2 regions of the Candidatus Desulfolinea nitratireducens genome follow, and region 2 is predicted to be linked to the other one. Evidence: riboswitches for the same ligand, from Rfam matches in the RefSeq annotation. Region 2 holds a riboswitch; the other holds the start of a gene.
The links. Region 2 has a riboswitch for cobalamin ahead of AC3DOM_RS08145 (ABC transporter substrate-binding protein). Riboswitches for the same ligand answer to the same signal wherever they lie in the genome.
Positions count from the first base shown of each region.

Region 1 (9,085 bases), on a different contig from region 2:
ACTGCAACTGCCACAGGATGTCGCCGTACAACTTCCACAAGCAGAAGGTGATGTACCTATTGGAACCATATTTCCATCGGATGACATGGAAAAAGTTGCTGGCATTGAAAGCATACGGGAAATTTGTTCGCCTTCACATTCCGGACACCGCCCCGGATCATCGCGCTGTGCCATACTACGCATCAGCTCAAAACGCGAATGACAAGCTTGGCAACGATACTCATAATAAGGCATATTCACACCTACTTCACTTAAATTGATGGGGATGGGATATTGCTATCCCATCCCCCGTCGAACAGGAGAAAACCGGTCTAAGCGGCTTTCTTGGCTCGCAAGAATGGAAGAACAAAGCCAACAGCAGCCAAAATCACGCCCGGCAGCCCAAAGATGAGCAGCAGGAGTCCAGCAGCGCGCGGCTCAAGTTCCAATTGAGAGGCACTGTAATTCTGGATAGCGAACAGGATCAGGATGGTCCCCAGCACAGCCAGAACCCACTCATACCACGTGAGTTTCATTTTGGTGGCAGCAAAGTAAAAGCCAAGAGCAACCACCGCCCCTAAGATTAACCATAAAGTTACAGACATGGGAAAACCTCCTTTTCCTTAGCTTGTCTCGCGAACGGTTTGATCAGTGTGAATGCCGTAGTCCGGATGGTTCTCATGCCACCAGGATTCAGCCGTCTTCTGCGGTTTGCCAAACTCTGTGTACGGGGTGTACAGCAGGTCGTCGATCTTCTTGAGCGTGCCATCGAAAGCCGGCACGGTGGCGGCCATGTAATCACGCACCTTGCTAAAGGATGCCAGATTCTTGCTCGCGAAGGGGCAGACCGCGAAGCAGATACCACAGTTATTGCCAGTCTCGTACCAGTAGCTGCGGCATTTGACCGAATCTTCAAACCAGGCTTTATGGCCCGGGTTATTCCAGCCACCAACTGTCTCCCAAGTAGGCTCTTTTTCAAAGCTAAGTGCCTTGGAGGGGCAGTGATCAGCACACTTGGTGCAGTTCTTGCAGTACTCCAGCAACCCGGCATCGATTGGTTTCGTAGGGGCCATTGGCAGGTCGGTGAGAATCTTGAAGACACGCACCATGGAGCCATATTCAGGGGTGAGTAAGCGGTTGTAGCGTGAGAGCTCGCCCAGCCCGGACATTACACCAAAGGCCGGCGCAATGGCCAATGCATTGGTGGATGATTCGCCCATAGCCATATATCCCAAGCCTCCCAGGAAGAACTGACCACGTTCCTGGACATTTTGTGAACGACGGTATGTTAACGAGGTGGTTTGCGAGCCCAGATGCGTTGGGCAGCGGATCATGGCCTCTTCGGACATCTGCACGGTGTAGGTGATCATCCAACGCGCTTTCTTGGGGATGACACGATAGTCCTCACCCTCTTCCGGCATGTCCGCATCTTCAATGCGCATTTCTTTCCCATCAGGGTCTTTGGCATAGATTAGCTTCTCGGTGGTGTTGGTATCCAGTTCCGTAACGCCAACCGTGCCGGCACCGTAATGGCGCAGGGCAGCCGAAACGATCATAGTCGCTTCTTCCGGAGTTCCAGTCCAATTAGGAACACCCAGTTTTTCGGGGGTTTGGACTTTTTCTGGATCCTGGATAAATACCCTGGACACACCACCTTTACCCGCACCTGATTTCAAAGCATGGTCCTTCAGGGTATAGCCGTCGCGGCCTTCCTTGATGTACTTATCCATATTGGCAGTGCGAATCTCAGTCAATTTATCGAGTCGATCCTGGCTAAGATATTTTGAAAACGAACGGCGGGCTGTTACTTCTCCCTCAGCAATGCGCTTAACTTCATCCCAGCGAATTTCTGTCGTTGGTTCATCAACTTCCTTGATGAAGCTCGGACGCTTGAGGCTATAAGGCTTATCAGACATTTGCTCACCAGCAACGACCATGGGGGCCAAGCTGGCAACTGCGCCTAATTTACCGAGTTCTTTCATGAACTCTCGTCGTGTTAAACTTTCAGGCATTTCGCATTCTCCTTTCTTACATATGAAGAATTGTTGGGTTCCCACTCCCTTCCGCGAGGCCTGTGGAAATACCGATCAGGTGGGCGACCTGGCTTGACAGTTTCATAGCATCAAATAAACTATGCCACCATCTTACAGTTGCGGGACAGCGCCGGACTTACTTGCCAATTATGGCTAAAGATCACCGGCTTCGCCTAAGAACCTTCCCATCCGGGGGAGAGGTACACTGATCGAAGTTTAGACTTTATGTGCAATAGCACAATTGGACGCAATTACGCCCTTGCATAGAAAACCCCTGGTGATTTTTTCTTGTTTCGCCTCCTTTCCACTCTTCTTAACAAGTGGCTAAAAAAACTACTCGATAATAATCGTCATATCAATCCATGAATGGATTGTGCAGCCTGCACGATACTCGCCAGGTACATCGTAAGCAGTCCATAAGCGACGAATGGTCTGGCCAGGAATAACGATCATTTCCTGTAATCCGATGTCGGGGGCAACCAGATTATGGTCTTCGTTCAAATCACCTTCTTTTGTGTCACTGTTATAAATAACAAACAGTACCTTTTGCCCTGCCGGGATAGTGACGGTATTGGGAATAATCTCATCTACTGTGAATTCCAGCTCAACGACCATCGCATCTTCTGCCCCTGCGGGAACAGGTTCGTCCATAATGATCTCATCGCTCCCACTGCTGCCACCTCCACAGGCGGATAACATCAAGGTGAGAAGGAACAGCACGGTGATAAAAATATTTCTTTTTGTTTTCATTCTATCTTCCTCCAAAATTTGAATAGATCATCTTTTGTCTCGAGTTCAAGATTTATCCTTGGTCTCGTCAAATACTTCTTCAGCAATGTTGGCCACGCCTGAGGAAATATCTGAGAAAACTCCCTGCATTGCACGGATTGCCTCTTTAGCTTTTCCTGCTAGTCGTACAGTTTCCTTTGGGCCAACTACCAAAATGGCAAATAAGAAAATCAAAAGAAGTTCGCTTGCACCCAAATTGAAAAATCTCATTGCTTACCTCACACAGCTTCCATAGCCAATGCTTTACGTCGAGCACGTTCAGCCAGCCAAGCCAAAAAGATACCAACTTCATAAAGCACCACTAATGGCGCCATAACCAACAGCATATTAAAAGCATCAGGAGTTGGCGTCACTACTGCCGCTAACACAGCAATAGATACCAACGCAACTCGTCGTCCTTTTGATAGTTGCTTAGCTGTTACCAAACCCATTCGGGCGATCAACCCCAACAAAAGCGGTGTCTCGAAGATAATGCCTGCGCTGAGCATAATTGTTGTAACAAAGCTGATATAGCCATCTATCGAATATGTTGGTTGAACCAGATCGTTCATAAAGCCTTGCAAATATCCCACCGCAAGTGGGACCATCACAAAGGCGGCGAAAGTTACGCCGAGGGCAAAAAAGAATCCAAGCCCAAACACCGATGTCACCAAAATACGTCGCTCACTACGCTTTAGCCCTGGTAAAAAGAAGGCCAGTATTTGATAGAGCAAGTATGGCATCACCAGCACTACCCCCAACAACATCGCCACACGGAAATAGACAACAATCGATTCTGTTGGATGTAAAGCCACGGGCTTGACCGCATTCATGTAATCCAACAATATCTGCAGCACCTGCTCCGTGAAAGCCAAGCTAATAGAGAATGTCACTAGTAAGCCGATGATGACACGCCCCAAGCGTGTGCGAAATTCCTCTACATGCGCCCAGAATTGCATCCTGCGTTCACGCCGGGATTTCCTTAAATCGTCCTTATTTTGCTTTTGATCAGTATCCATTATTCAACGATGCTTCTCCCTTGTTTTTAACTTGCTGATTCCGCAGGTTGCTCTTCTGCTTCTTTTTCATCTTTTTCCGCAAAATTACTGCGAAACTCGCGAATCGCTGATCCTAATTCGCCACCGATTTTGCTCACTCTGCCCACTCCAAAAATGAGCAATACGATCACAAGAATAATGATCAGTTCTGTTGGTCCTAAGCTTGGCATGGTTTATCTCCTTTTGTTTGGCTTACTCAGATGATGTGACACCTTCAATCAACTCATAGCCTTCCATAACATGACAATAGCTACACGATTCTGGAATTTCATCGGAACCGAAATTGATATGACAATAAGAACAGGTTGTATCTTCGCCATAATGTCCATCATGAGGGTTAGGCTCGTAGACGGCCGTCAACTCTTCAAATCCTTCTTGAGTTTCACCATGACACTCCAGACAAATATCGTTTGGCGGAGGGCCAACTGGAGGCCAGTCCACATGGCAATCTTCGCAAACTAAATCCTCTACCTCCTGCCAATGAACGGTGTCCAAACTCGGGGTAACAAATGTTTCATAGAGGTCTAAGGTCTTTGGAAAATGCGGCAATTGCTGAACTAGCTTTTCGAAGATTTCACTATTGTCCACAATCTCAAAATTGACCCCTTCCCAATCCAGTCCGTGGCAAGCCGAATTTGAACAGAACGAAGTGTTGTTGGCTTCTCCAAAGTTGGTTACGTCATGGCACTCGCTGCAAGTTTCATTTTCATCTTCTTCATCGTACATATACCGATGCAAAGCAATCCAGTTGGCGTTATGATGACTATTTGGTTGTTGTTCATGGCTAATATTAATTTCTGTAACAAGATCATCAGGCCCGGCAATCACAGGGACAGCGTGACAAAGATTGCATTCTATGCGAACAGCAAAACCACCAAAGTCAAAATGCTTACCATCATGACAGCGGAAACATCCCGGATCATTCATGTGCCCCATATTGCTCGCGTAAGTATCCCAATCCACTTTTTGTTCAGGGAAGATACTTTGTGTGTATATCTCTTTAATTACGCCAATAGCTTGGTCAACGCTTTCCAAGTTTTCTTGATAGAACTCTGCGTATGTGTCTCGGTAATAATTTCCTAACGTATCCATCTCTCTCAAAGCAGCGTCTTGCGACTCGTATGGCTTACTCAGTAGGCGCACCGCATTTTGGCGTATTCCAGGGATATTCACGGAAATTACTCCCCGAGATATGGCTAGGTCAATGGCATTTTCAGGTTGGTGGATCGTATGTGAAATACGATTATGACAGGTAATGCAATCCATTTCTTTTAGTTCAGCTTCATCTATCGAGTAAGGATCAAAATCAGAACTGATGTCAACATACTCGCTAACAATTCCGCTTTCTGGGTAAATCACTTTTACATACGGAATTTCCTGTTCGCTTCCATCCGTTGGATAATACAAAACCTGGTTTTGCGTATGCCAGTGGATCCCTTTCCCCAAACCCTCTCGCACAGTCCCACCCCCTGTTTTCAGAATCAGGTAAGTTCGATAGAGGGTATTCTCTTTGTCAGGAGAGTAATGGTAGATGACACGCTGGCTATCGTCAGAGAATTTATCCGGGTTATGGCAACGCTCGCATACTTCTCGCGCAGGCCTTAATGTCTTTACATGCAATGGGTACTCATAATTTTTGGAAACAGCCGCTACAACATGCTGGATATCCCCCAGTTTTCGTGTGATCTGATTGCCAACAAAAGCACGACCAATATGGCATTCAACACATTTGACTTCAGCATGCGGAGATGCCTCATAGGCTATATTTTCTGCCGGATGTATTCCATGACAAGCAGAGCCGCAAAACTCTGTTGAGTTCGTATACTCCCAAGTATAAGTGCTTGTGATTACCATAAGTAAGAAAAGAATACTTAGCACCAAATATGGCATGATTTTTACCCAACGCGAAGCATCAGATGCTGGATAAAAAAACTTTTTAATCGCGCTAAAAGCTCGCTTCATGTATTTTCCTTAATTCCAACGGCAAAATGAATCGAAACAGGGTAAGACTGTTCTCACTTATGGTAGCAAAAGCAACCCGTCTGGAATAGCGGGAAAAACCTGTTCTTTTGTAGGGCTTTTTCTGACAAGCTTAAACTTTCTGTCCCCCATTGATTTTGCACAAAAAACTTACAGTAGACGAGAGCGCCGAATAATCCAAAAAACAAAGCCTGTAAGTGACAATACTACAACTATTAGCCAATAAATCATGGCTGCTCTTTGTTCTAATTCCTGATGGCTGGCAATGGCACTCTGCAAAAAAACGATTTCCAAGAAAAGCCATATCCCCCACAGTATCCATTCATACCAAGGTCGGCGAACGATTTTGATTGTGAAATATTCTTTGTCTTCACTCATACGAACACCAATTAATCTTCATCGATGGTCTGCTCTGTATTAATCCCATACTCAGGCAAATTCAACCACCACCACTCTTCGGGGCTTTTCTGAGCACCATAACTAAAAGCATCATCCAAGCTTCGCAGCAGCCCATCTAATGTAGGGAAAGATGAAATACCACCCTTAACCCAATTATGGAGCCAAACCTTATTCTTTTTCGCAAACGGGCAAACAGAAAAACATATACTGCAATTCGTGCCTGCCCCTTCCATCATATATGTACGGCACTTAAGAGAGTGTTCAAAATAAGCCTTATGCCCAGAATTATTCCATTTCCCTTGAACGTCCCAAGTTGGCTCGTCGTCAAGGCTTAATGCGCTAGCAGGGCAAGTCTCTGCACACTTTTTACAACTACTGCAGAACTGCATAATCCCCGCATCAATTGGTTTATCTGTAGTAACCGGCAAATCGGTAATCATTTTAAATATCCTCACCATAGGACCAAATTCCGGTGTTATCACGCGATTATGTCTCCCTAACTCTCCCAAACCAGCCATCACAGCTAGAGCTGGTGCAATTCCTAAGCCATTTACATTCGCCTCCCCCAAACACTGATATCCTAATCCACGTATAAACTCTTGGGTTTTTATTTGAATATCCAAAGCACGGCCATAAGACAAAATTGTCGTTTGTTCAGCAATTGCGGTTGGGGCTCGTTTAAGGGCATCAGCAGACATCTGAACAGTATAGACAATAACCCACTTTGCTTTGTGAGGAATAACACGCTTCTCAGTTGTTTCATAGGCAATATCTACATCCTCGAAAACGATTTCTTTGCCATCGGTGTCGTAAGAATAAATCAACTTTTTCGTTTGCTCGTTGAGTTCAACAAACCCAACTGTAGCTGCGCCAAAATGCCGCATAGCAACCCTAAGGATACGAGCTGCATCGCTTGAACTCCCCTTCCAAGTTGGAACACCACGTTCCTCGGGCGTTTGTGCCTTTTGCAATCCAAGAAAAGAGCGCTTCGATGATGAAGAACTGGCCTGGGCTGCTGAAAGAGCTTGATCCTTTAATGTATAGCCCGGGACCTTTTGTAGCAAACGCTCCTTTTCTTTTCCAGCAGCAATTTTTGTCAGGCGATTAACTTCTTCTTGTCCGACATAATTGATGAAACCCGAACCACGTGCAGCTGTTCGCGCGTCAAAACGCTTTACGCTCTCCCAGGAAATTTCAACAGTTGGTTTATCTACCTCACGCACCCACCATGGACGCTTCATCCGCCCTGCTTCATCCAGGATTATTTTGCTATGTGGCAAAACAGATTTCTTACGAGTCGGGGGGCTAAAGGATCCAACAGCAAGCGACGATGTAGATAATCCGGCTAACTTTAGAAAATCTCGTCTACTAATTTTTTTTCGCTTCTCTGTCATCGTTTTGATCCATAAAAATTGACATTCCTACTATTATCATAGTAACAAAAGCATTATCATAAAACTATCAGGAAAAATATATATACGTGTAGGGGTATTCCCGACAGGACCTAAACTTTATTCTATCTGTAAATAAAAATATTATTTTAAGGGATGGTCGCCATTTAAAAGACCAGCTTTAAGTGCAAAATCTATAATCTCTGCACGGCTATCCAGATCAAGCTTACTCATGGCTCTTTGCCTATAGGTATCGACGGTTTTAGGGCTCAGAGCAAGCTGATCTCCAATTTCCTTGCTGGTATAACCCCTTGCTACCAAGCGCAAGACTTCTATTTCACGCTCAGAAAGCATAGAAAGCAAGCGCTTTTCATCCTGTTTCGCTAACATTCCGTTGATCATTTCCGTTGCTGCATCAGGATGCAAGAAACGCTTTCCCTGATGAACTGTGCGAATCGCTTGTAATAAATCTGTATGCGCAGAGGATTTTGGAACAAAACCGTCACATCCAGCCTCAATAGCACGTAGTACTAATTCTCGATCACCATACATGGAAAGGATCACTATACGGGCGGACAACTCGTGACGTCGGATCTCGCTAACCACATCAATACCATTACTATCTGGCAAACCAATATCAAGAACAACTACATCAGGAGTAAGATCAATGGTTCTCTGAATCGCTTCCTTTCCCGTTCCTGCTTCAGCAACTGTCGTTAAATCATTTTCCCCATCAATTAAGACACGCAAACCATCCCTCAAAACCTTATGATCATCCACTAGCAACACACGTATTTTCTCAGTCATACGATAATCTCCAGAGGAACAGGAATACTAACTTGTAAGGACGTTCCCTTCCCTTCATCAGATTTGATCTCAAAAGAACCTCCCAACATCTCCGTACGTTCTCGAATATTAATCAAACCTAATCCACGCTGATTAGCCACAGGTTGAACACCAAGGCCTCTCCCGTCATCTTCAATTCGCAGGTTTACAGAATCGGGAAAACGAGACAGCTCAATGCTCACACGATTAGCTTCTGCATGGCTAATGATATTTCTCAAGCTTTCCTGCGCGATTCGATATAGGTTGGTTTCAATCTCAAATGGTAAATTTTCCCCATCTAACGACAACTTATATATACATTCTAAGCCAGAATTAGGCAACATTTCATCAGCTAGGTTTTTTAGGGCAGCATCAAGACCAAATTCTTCCAAAACTGCCGGACGTAAACGGTGAGATAGCGAACGGACACGCTCAATAGTTTCTGATGTTGTTTGACAAAGGTTGCTGACTGTTTCTATAGTTTCTCTGTCAGGAATCTGCTTCTCAAGGGCTTTAAGTCGGACAAGCAAACCCGTTAGCTGTTGCCCAGCATCATCATGCAATTCTCTTGCTAGACGAGCCCGTTCTCCTTCTTGCGCATTAACCAGAGCACTAAGTAGCATCTGTCGTTCTGCTTCTTTGTCGCGCAAGC
Region 1 covers NZ_CEYOSI010000098.1:956-10,040, forward strand. The annotation lists gene AC3DOM_RS09940 (FmdB family zinc ribbon protein) at 1-234, opposite strand, end outside; gene AC3DOM_RS09945 (dehalogenase) at 312-584, opposite strand; gene AC3DOM_RS09950 (reductive dehalogenase) at 603-1,991, opposite strand; cobalamin riboswitch at 2,053-2,236, opposite strand; gene AC3DOM_RS09955 (cupredoxin domain-containing protein) at 2,346-2,762, opposite strand; gene AC3DOM_RS09960 (twin-arginine translocase TatA/TatE family subunit) at 2,808-3,011, opposite strand; gene tatC (twin-arginine translocase subunit TatC) at 3,020-3,799, opposite strand; gene tatA (twin-arginine translocase TatA/TatE family subunit) at 3,826-4,008, opposite strand; gene AC3DOM_RS09975 (cytochrome c3 family protein) at 4,031-5,800, opposite strand; gene AC3DOM_RS09980 (hypothetical protein) at 5,969-6,196, opposite strand; gene AC3DOM_RS09985 (reductive dehalogenase) at 6,208-7,611, opposite strand; gene AC3DOM_RS09990 (response regulator) at 7,753-8,415, opposite strand; gene AC3DOM_RS09995 (sensor histidine kinase) at 8,412-9,085, opposite strand, start outside.
Region 1: another riboswitch for cobalamin. It lies ahead of AC3DOM_RS09950 (reductive dehalogenase); the one in region 2 lies ahead of AC3DOM_RS08145 (ABC transporter substrate-binding protein).

Region 2 (9,085 bases):
TTATCTGGCTGAGTTGGGGGCTGATCCTCTTCAGATCGGGACGATTTTGGGGGTTGCCGGGGTGGCGATGGCCGTTGTTCATATTCCGGCAGGTTATCTTGCCGATAAATTTGGGCGGCGCCCGCTCCTGCGTGCCGCGTGGGGAATTGGTTTGCTATCTTGTATGTTGATGGCAACCGCCAATACCTTGTCCATTTTTGTAATAGGATTGATTTTTTATAGTTTTACAGCTTTTGTTATGTCTCCCTTAAATAGCTATGTCACCTCTGCACGGGGCAAGTGGACGGTTGAACGCGCCATCACACTCGTTTCGGCAACTTTTAGCCTGGGAATGATTCTCGGACCTCTCCTCGGGGGCTGGCTGGGAGATCGTTTTGGTTTACGCTCACTTTATTATGGCGCTCTGGGTGTTTTTTTAATTTCCATGGTTTTCATTCTCTCACTGCCGCCACAGCCTGTCGAATCTTCGTCGACACAACTTTCCTCCAAAAATTTGCTCAGAAATAAACGCTATCTGAGCTTTCTCGGTCTGATTTTTATCGTGATGTTTGCACTTTACCTCTCTCAGCCACTTACGCAGAATTTTCTCCAGGAAGTTCGCGGTCTGACGCTGGGGCAGATCGGGTTGCTAGGGTCTCTGGGCGCGCTCGGCAATGTGATATTGAATCTGATCCTCGGGCAAACAAGAGCCCGACTCGGTTTTTTATTTGGCCAGCTTTTCACTGCCATATTTGCCTTTTTGATCTGGCGCGGTTCCGGGATCGGAGTTTTTGGTCTCGCTTATTTCCTGCTTGGAGGATATCGTGCAGCTCGATCGATGGCTACGGCCCATGTGAGCAGCCTTGTTCATGAAGCCCAAATGGGATTGGCCTATGGATGGCTGGAAACCATTAGCGCTCTCTCACTGATCCTTGCGCCGCCACTGGCGGGATACCTCTATGTGAGTGACCCCGCATCGCCCTACCCCTTTGCCTTGCTTCTGATATTCATTAGCATTATACTGACCCTGATCTTTTTCCCGCGTTCCAAAAACCTAATTCCTGAATCCTGAGAACCTCTATGTTGAAAATTATCTCCCTTACCCTGGGTCCTGTCCAGACCAATTCATTTATTGTTGCTGATACCGATACCGGTGATGCTATTGTTGTTGATCCTTCCTGGGATGGCGCCCTGGTTGCCAAAACCGCCGCTGAACAAGGCTGGCAGATCAAAGAAATTTGGCTCACCCATGCCCACTTCGACCACATTGGCGGAGTGGCTGAACTAGTGGATGCCCTTCCCGAAGCCCCCCCTGTTCTTCTGCACTCTGATGATCTTGATCTGTGGAAAAAGGGTGGTGGGGCGGCGTTATTTGGTTTCAAGATTGACCCGGGCCCTGAGCCTGAGACTCTGATAAATGGACAAATCCTTCAGCTTGGAAAATTTTCATTTGAAACCCGCCATACTCCGGGACATCGCCCCGGTCATTGTGCTTTCTATTGTGCGGATGCAGACATCCTGTTTAGCGGAGACCTGATCTTCTATCGTAGTGTTGGCCGTACAGACCTCCCCGGCGGCGATTGGGCAACCTTGGAGGCGAGCATCCGTGAGCAGGTATATTCCCTCCCCGATCAGACGCGCATTCTCTCTGGTCATGGCGAGGAGACAAATGTGGGTGATGAAAAAGAGAATAATCACTTTGTTAGGGCATAATCGATGTTTACAAAACCCTCCCAACGTTTTCCATTATTATTTGTAGCTGTACTTGTGTTATTTGTCGCCATGTGGAGTGGTCTCTTGCGTATGGGTTGGCAATGGCCCACTTTATCCCCCTGGCCGATGGCGCATGGGCCTTTGATGATCGCAGGCTTTTTAGGTACCTTGATCAGTATTGAGCGCGCCGTTGCCCTCAATAAATCCTGGTTATATGCAGGGCCAGTATTGAGCGCCCTGGGAGGGCTTTATTATGTCGCAGGTGGAAATGCGATTCTTGGCGCCCTCTTGATGACTGCGGGGAGCTTTGGTCTTGTTGTCATCTTTGTCGTGATCCTGAAACAACATCGAGCAGACTACACGGTCATTATGACCCTGGGAGCCATCGCCTGGTTTATTGGAACATTGCTTTGGTTTCTGGGCCTGCCTATCTTTCAGATCGTCTTGTGGTGGAGCGCTTTTCTTGTCTTGACCATCGTTGGCGAACGGTTGGAACTAAATCGAATTATGCCTCCATCTCAAAGACGACGAGTCATTGGGTTAATGACAATTGGCGTTTATTTACTTGGTTTAATTCTGTCACTCTTCTGGTCTGATGTGGGTACTCGCACCATTTCTGCGGGGATGCTCCTCATGGCGCTCTGGCTTCTTCGCTTCGACATTGCCCGCATCACGGTTCGCAAAACGGGACTGGTGCGCTTTGTCGCTATTTGTCTCTTGAGTGGCTATGTCTGGTTGGGTGTCAGTGGAGTGATCGGCTTATATTCTGGAGCTGTTTTTGCCGGTCCGATTTACGATGCTTATCTGCATACGGTTTTTGTCGGCTTTACCTTCTCTATGATCTTCGGTCATGCGGCGATTATTTTCCCGGCAATCCTGCATTTACCAGTCAAATATAGCAGCAAATTCTATTATCCATTGATTCTTTTGCACATATCCCTGATTCTACGTGTTGTTGGAGATTTGAATTTTCAGCAGCCTTTACGCTTATGGGGTAGTCTCTTCAACGCGATTTCAATTCTGTTGTTTTTGGGGATTATGGGAAGAACGATCTATATTGGGAGTAAAGAAGCAGGTGAAGAGGCGCAAGCATAAAAAATAACATCATGAAGATGGCTTCGCATCTATCGCGAGGCTCTTTTCAAATCCTATTGATTTCAGTAAATATTTATCTAGAGGGAGCTGGATGAATTACGTTTCTTGCTCATTTTATGGGAAACCTGAGTAAGGGGGGAAGGTTATCCAAATAATTGCGGCCGAAAATCATCTCAAAAAAGAATATCACGCGGTATAATGGGCGTAGAGCTTTAACATTTTATTTTTGATCAAGGTACCTTTTCCCCCGGATGGGAAGGTTCAAAGGCGAAGCCGGTTTAAGTCCGGCGCTGTAGCGCAACTGTAAGTTCCGTCAGGAACAAGCCAGGACGCCCGCCTTGATTAGTCTCCACACCCCTCGCAGAAAGGAGGTGGAAAGCGTTTATATCACTAAACCATTCCTCTCCCCTACCGCAAGGTAGGGGATTTTGATTCTATAAATACCATACCGATAAATATAGATTGTTGGAGAGATAAATGATAAACAAGAAAAAAATACTTTTTTTAACAGTGCTATTCTCATTTGGACTGTTGCTCGGAGCCTGTACCCCTGCTGCAACCCCACCTGAAATTCCTGTTGAAGTAGAATCCACCGATGTTCCGAAACCTGCTGAAGAACCACAACCAGAGGGTATGATCTTTGTTGACGATTTAGGCAATACGATTGAGTTGAGCGAATACCCGCAAGCCATCGTTTCCATTTCGGCCTCTACCACAGAGGTTCTGTTTGCAATCGGTGCCGGAGATCAGGTTGTCGGGCGCGATGAGTATTCTGTGTATCCTGAAGCAGCCCTCGATGTCACCAGCGTAGGTGCGTTATGGGAGGAGTTGCCCACAGAAGCCATCCTGGCGCTGGAGCCAGACCTGGTCGTTGCGGCTGAGATTATCTCGGAAGACCAGGCTCTGGCCTTGCGCGACCTCGGGTTGAATGTTTACTGGCAGGCCAACCCCGCCTCGTATGAAGAGCTATTTGAAAACTTACGTGATTTTGCCAGGCTGACGGGTCACGAAGCCGAAACCGAAATCCTGATTACAGACCTGGATGCACGTGTCAAAGCTGTACAGGAAAAAGTTGCTCCTGTATCTTATCTCCCTTCTGTCTTTTACGAATTGGATGCAACTGATCCGGCCAATCCCTGGACGACGGGGTCTGGCACATTTATTGATTATATTATCACCATGGCCGGTGGCATCAATGCGGCTTCTGCGCTAGAAGGTGATTATGCTCAGATCAGTACCGAAGCATTGATCGCTATCAATCCAGAGATTATTTTGCTGGCCGATGCACCCTATGGTGTTACTCCTGAGATTGTTATCGCACGCCCAGGTTGGGATGCCATCACTGCTGTCGCTGAGAATGCACTTTATCCTATCGACCCCAACATGATGAGCGTTCCTGGCCCCCGTCTGGTGGATGCTCTGGAAGAAACTGCCAGACTCTTGCACCCCGAGATATTTGAGTAAGCCCGATCATACGAGGCTTCATATGCTGACCGTGAAAGGTTATGGAGCCTCGTCCCGCTTATTATGATCCGCAAACGACCTTATTTAATGAATACGATCTTGTTGCTCACAGCCTTTGTGATCAGTATTGCGCTGGGTGCTGTCTTCATTCCTCCGGAGACTATCTTCCGGATCCTGGCAGCTCAAATTCCTGGGATCAATATCAATCCTGATTGGCCAAATTCATTTTCAGCCATCATCCTGGCTGTGCGCCTTCCGCACACGGTTCTGGTAGTCCTGACAGGAGCAGCCCTGGGGAGCAGTGGGGCTGCGTATCAAGGATTGTTCCGTAATCCGCTTGCTGATCCTTATCTGATCGGTGTCGCTTCAGGGGCTGGACTAGGTGCGGTGTTTGCAATGTCACTTAACTGGCCGACAAACTTGCTGGGATTTTATTTGGTGCCTGCCGGCGCCTTTGTGGGGGCGATCCTGACCGTAGTATTGGTCTACAATCTGGCGCGTGTAAATGGTATGGTCCCGATGACGACGCTTATCCTTGCCGGTGTGGCTGTAGGAGCCTTTGCTTCGGCAATGACTTCCTTTTTGATGCTGCGTACCGATTTGCAACTTCACCGGGCAATTTCATTTTTGCTCGGTGGTTCACCGATGGCAGGCTGGAATCCTGTCATCGCAGCTTTGCCTTACATGCTTGCAGGCATGGGGATGCTATCCATCTCTGGACATATGCTAAATGTGCTCCAGTTCGGGGAAGAAGAAGCCAAGCAGATGGGGCTGAATGTTGACCGGGCTAAAATATTCATCATTGTGACAGCATCCCTGACCACAGCGGTAGCAGTTGCATTTTCGGGAGTGATCGGCTTCATAGGTTTGATCGTCCCGCATATGATTCGCATTCTGTGGGGGGCGGATTACCGGCGCCTCGTCCCGCTATCCATTTTGGGAGGTGGCAGTGCGTTGCTGCTGGCCGATATGCTGGCGCGTATCCTGTTGGCTCCCTCTACCCTGCCTGTGGGGATTGTGACCGCCCTTGCTGGCGCGCCTTTCTTCTTGTGGATTCTGCGCCGTGCAAAGCGAGAGGTCTTCTGGTAATATGCTAAAAATAGACTCTCTTACAGTTGCCTATGGCCAGAAAAGGGTGCTGAAAAATATTACCATTGAGGCCCTTCCCGGAGAAATAATCGCTTTGATCGGCCCGAATGGTGCCGGAAAAACCACGCTTGTGCGAGCCGTAAGCGGGACAATACCCACCGAATCCGGGCAGATCTATGTCAATGGGAAAGATTTATCCCGTTTTTCAACCGCGGAACGGGCCAGGGTTTTGGCTGTTGTTCCTCAAACACGGCAATTGGGAGGTGCTTATTCTGTTGAGCAGGCCGTGATGATGGGACGTACAGCCTATATGAGCTGGCTTGGGCGTGAGAGCCAGGAGGATAGAGATGCTGTTCGATTGGCGTTGGAGCAAGCCCAATTGCAGGATTTTGCTGACAGGTCGATCGCTCAATTATCCGGGGGCGAACAACAGAGGGTATTGCTGGCGCGAGCCCTCGCTCAGTCAACCCCTGTTTTATTGCTTGACGAACCCACAAATCATCTGGACTTGCAACACCAGACAAATTTATTATCGCTGATAAAAAGACTTTCGATAGAGAAAGAATTAGCTGTTTTGATGGCCGTCCATGATTTGAATTTGGTTTCATTTTTTGCAGATAAAGTTGCCTTGCTGGTCGGTGGAGAGCTAATAACCTTTGGTACTCCGCAAGAGGTGATCTGTGCAGAAAATATCAGTGAGGCCTATCAAACGCCGGTTGAGATTATCCCTCATCCAGTTACGGGTGCGCCGATCATTTTTCCGCAAGGCGCATTGGAACAAAAGTAATAGAGAGGCAAAATGGCAAAAAAGAAAAAGGGCCTGGTGATCGTCAATACGGGAAAAGGGAAGGGGAAATCCACTGCAGCCTTTGGTGTGGTTTTACGCGCATGGGGGCGTGGGATGCGCATCTGTGTTCTCCAATTCATCAAATCAGAGAAGGGAAAATGGGGTGAGGTTAAAGCCGCCACAAAACTGGGAATTGACTGGCTTTCCACCGGGGATGGATTTACCTGGCGTTCAAAAGATATGGATGAGACCATTGCACGCGCGCAGCATGGTTGGAAATTGGCACAGGAAAAGATCACCAGTGGCGAATACGATTTGATCGTTTTAGACGAATTTACCTACCCATTGGATTTCGAATGGTTGGATGTGAATGAAGTGATCGCCTGGTTGCAGGAAAACAAACCGCCCATGCTGCATTTGATCATCACTGGGCGCAATGCACCACAGGAGTTGATAGATTTTGCCGATATAGTCACGGAAATGAAAGAAATCAAGCATCCTTATGAAGATCAGGAAATTTCTGCACAGCCAGGAATTGAATTTTAAAGCCGTACCTGGCGGATTGGATAAAAAATGATAACTTCACTTCTGACTGCTTTCCAATTTTTGACCACCTTTCCGGCACTTATCCGTCGCCCATTTACCTCACAGGAGCTGGGTCGATCTGTGGGCTATTTCCCGGTGGTCGGCCTGGCGCTGGGCGGGGTGCTTTATGGATTGGGAAGTGGCCTGGAGTTGATTTTTTCAACGCAGATTGTCTCGGTCATCGTCCTGGCAGCCTGGTTGCTGCTCACCCGTGCCCTGCACTTTGACGGGTTTCTCGATTCATGCGATGGTCTATTTGGCGGATTCACTCCAGAGCGACGCCTGGAGATCATGAGGGATTCGCGCGTTGGCGCATTTGGTGTGGCTGGTGGAGTCGTGTTGCTGCTGTCAAAATATGCCGCCATGACCTCTCTCCCGAATCTTTCTGGACTTTTGCTTGCTCCCGTTTTCGGACGCTGGGCATTGTCTATTGCAATCTTCGCTTTCCCATACGCCCGCGAAAAAGGAATGGGGCGCGGTATGAAAGAGAACGTCCGTTGGCCACAAGTCATTCTGGCTACCGTTCTGACTGTCTTGGGAGCCTGGTTCTTCGCTGATTGGATCGGCTTATTGACCTTCGCTATCTCAGGAATAATACTTTGGCTTGGCGCAAGCTTTATTTTACGCCGCGTCCCCGGCCTGACCGGAGATAGTTACGGCGCCCTATGCGAATTGATCGAATTGGCTGTTTTGCTTATTTTCACAACCGGAGTGGCAATATGACCGGAAAAGTTCTCGTAGTTTTAGGCACCTCCTCATCCGTTGGAAAAAGCTTGCTGGTAGCTGGCTTATGTCACCTTTTCGCCAGACGAGGAGTGCGGGTTGCACCCTTCAAAGCGCAGAATATGTCCAACAACGCTGCCGTTTGCCCGGATGGCTCCGAGATCGGACGTGCGCAGGCTACCCAGGCAATTGCCTCCGGCCTGGAACCTCACGTGGATATGAACCCGGTCCTGATCAAACCTGAAGCGGATTCTCGCTCACAGGTGGTTGTTATGGGGCGGCCCTGGAAAACGCTTTCCGCAAAAGACTATTATCCGAATAAGAAGATGCTTTGGAAGGAGGCAACGGCTGCCCTGGATCGACTGCGTGAAAAATACGAACTAGTAATTATTGAAGGTGCTGGCAGTGCGGCTGAACTTAATTTAAAAGAGGGCGATATAGTTAACATGGCGATTGCGCGTTATGCAAAAGCCCCTGTACTATTAGCTGGTGATATTGACCGTGGCGGGATTTTCGCACAATTAATTGGCACAGCCTGGTTACTGGAGCCTGAAGAGCGCGAACTGGTAAAAGGCTTTATTGTCAACAAATTCCGCGGGGATATATCGCTGTTCTCAGATGGGGTCAAAATTTTGGAAGATAAAACCGATATTCCGGTCTTGGGTGTAGTGCCCTATTTACAGGGTCTATTCATCCCTGAAGAAGATGCGGTGGCGTTGGACAATCCCTTTGAGAATTCTGTCTCACCAACTGACGAACTCGAGATAGTCGTGGTACATCTGCCCCGCATTGCTAATTTTGATGATTTCGATCCGCTATCCGCAGAGCCGGGTGTTCGCGTTCGTTATGTGGATAGCCCCGAGCAAATTGGCAATCCCGCGGCGATCATCATCCCGGGGACGAAGAGCACCCTCAACGACCTGGAGTGGTTGCGGTCGCAAGGCTTTGAAAAAAGGATTCAGGAGCATGCACAGAAGGGAGGCGCTGTCGTTGGGATATGTGGCGGTTACCAGATGCTGGGAGAACTTGTCCATGATCCGGAACATGTGGAATCAGCACTGGAAAGCGCCCCCGGATTGGGTTTGCTTCCCATTGAAACAGTTTTTTCTGGTGAAAAAGCCACTCATCAGGCCAGTGCCCAAATAGAAAATGGTTCTGGCTGGTTTGCTGATATTGAAGGTGAAATAATAAGCGGATATGAAATTCACATGGGTCGTACCGATAGCCAAAGCCCCTGGATGAAACTTATAGAACGCAGTGGTCAATCGGTTCAGGTGCCGGATGGAGCAACCAGCGAGGACGGAAAAATTTGGGGATGCTATCTGCATGGATTGTTCTCGAATGAGAATCTACGCCGAGCCTGGTTGAAAGATGTAGGTTGGAGTGGTGAAGAGGCAGGAAAGAAAAACCCATTCGCGGCTTCCCTGACACGTTTGGCGGATACTCTGGAAGAAACCCTGGATATGGAATATTTGGAGAAGATCATATGGGAAAATTAACCTTGGTTCTCGGTGGCGCGCGAAGTGGCAAAAGCTCCTTTGCAGAAAAGAGGGCCAAAGAATCAGGTGGTGAGAATGTTCTTTATGTCGCCACGTCTGAGATCAAAGATGAGGAGATGATCGAGCGGGTCAGGAAGCATCGCACCGAGAG
Region 2 covers NZ_CEYOSI010000072.1:48-9,132, forward strand. The annotation lists partial or broken gene AC3DOM_RS08130 (MFS transporter) at 1-1,051, shown strand, start outside; gene AC3DOM_RS08135 (MBL fold metallo-hydrolase) at 1,060-1,692, shown strand; gene AC3DOM_RS08140 (hypothetical protein) at 1,696-2,787, shown strand; cobalamin riboswitch at 3,004-3,142, shown strand; gene AC3DOM_RS08145 (ABC transporter substrate-binding protein) at 3,265-4,251, shown strand; gene AC3DOM_RS08150 (FecCD family ABC transporter permease) at 4,315-5,340, shown strand; gene AC3DOM_RS08155 (heme ABC transporter ATP-binding protein) at 5,342-6,127, shown strand; gene cobO (cob(I)yrinic acid a,c-diamide adenosyltransferase) at 6,140-6,673, shown strand; gene cobS (adenosylcobinamide-GDP ribazoletransferase) at 6,701-7,435, shown strand; gene AC3DOM_RS08170 (cobyric acid synthase) at 7,432-8,934, shown strand; gene cobU (bifunctional adenosylcobinamide kinase/adenosylcobinamide-phosphate guanylyltransferase) at 8,922-9,085, shown strand, end outside.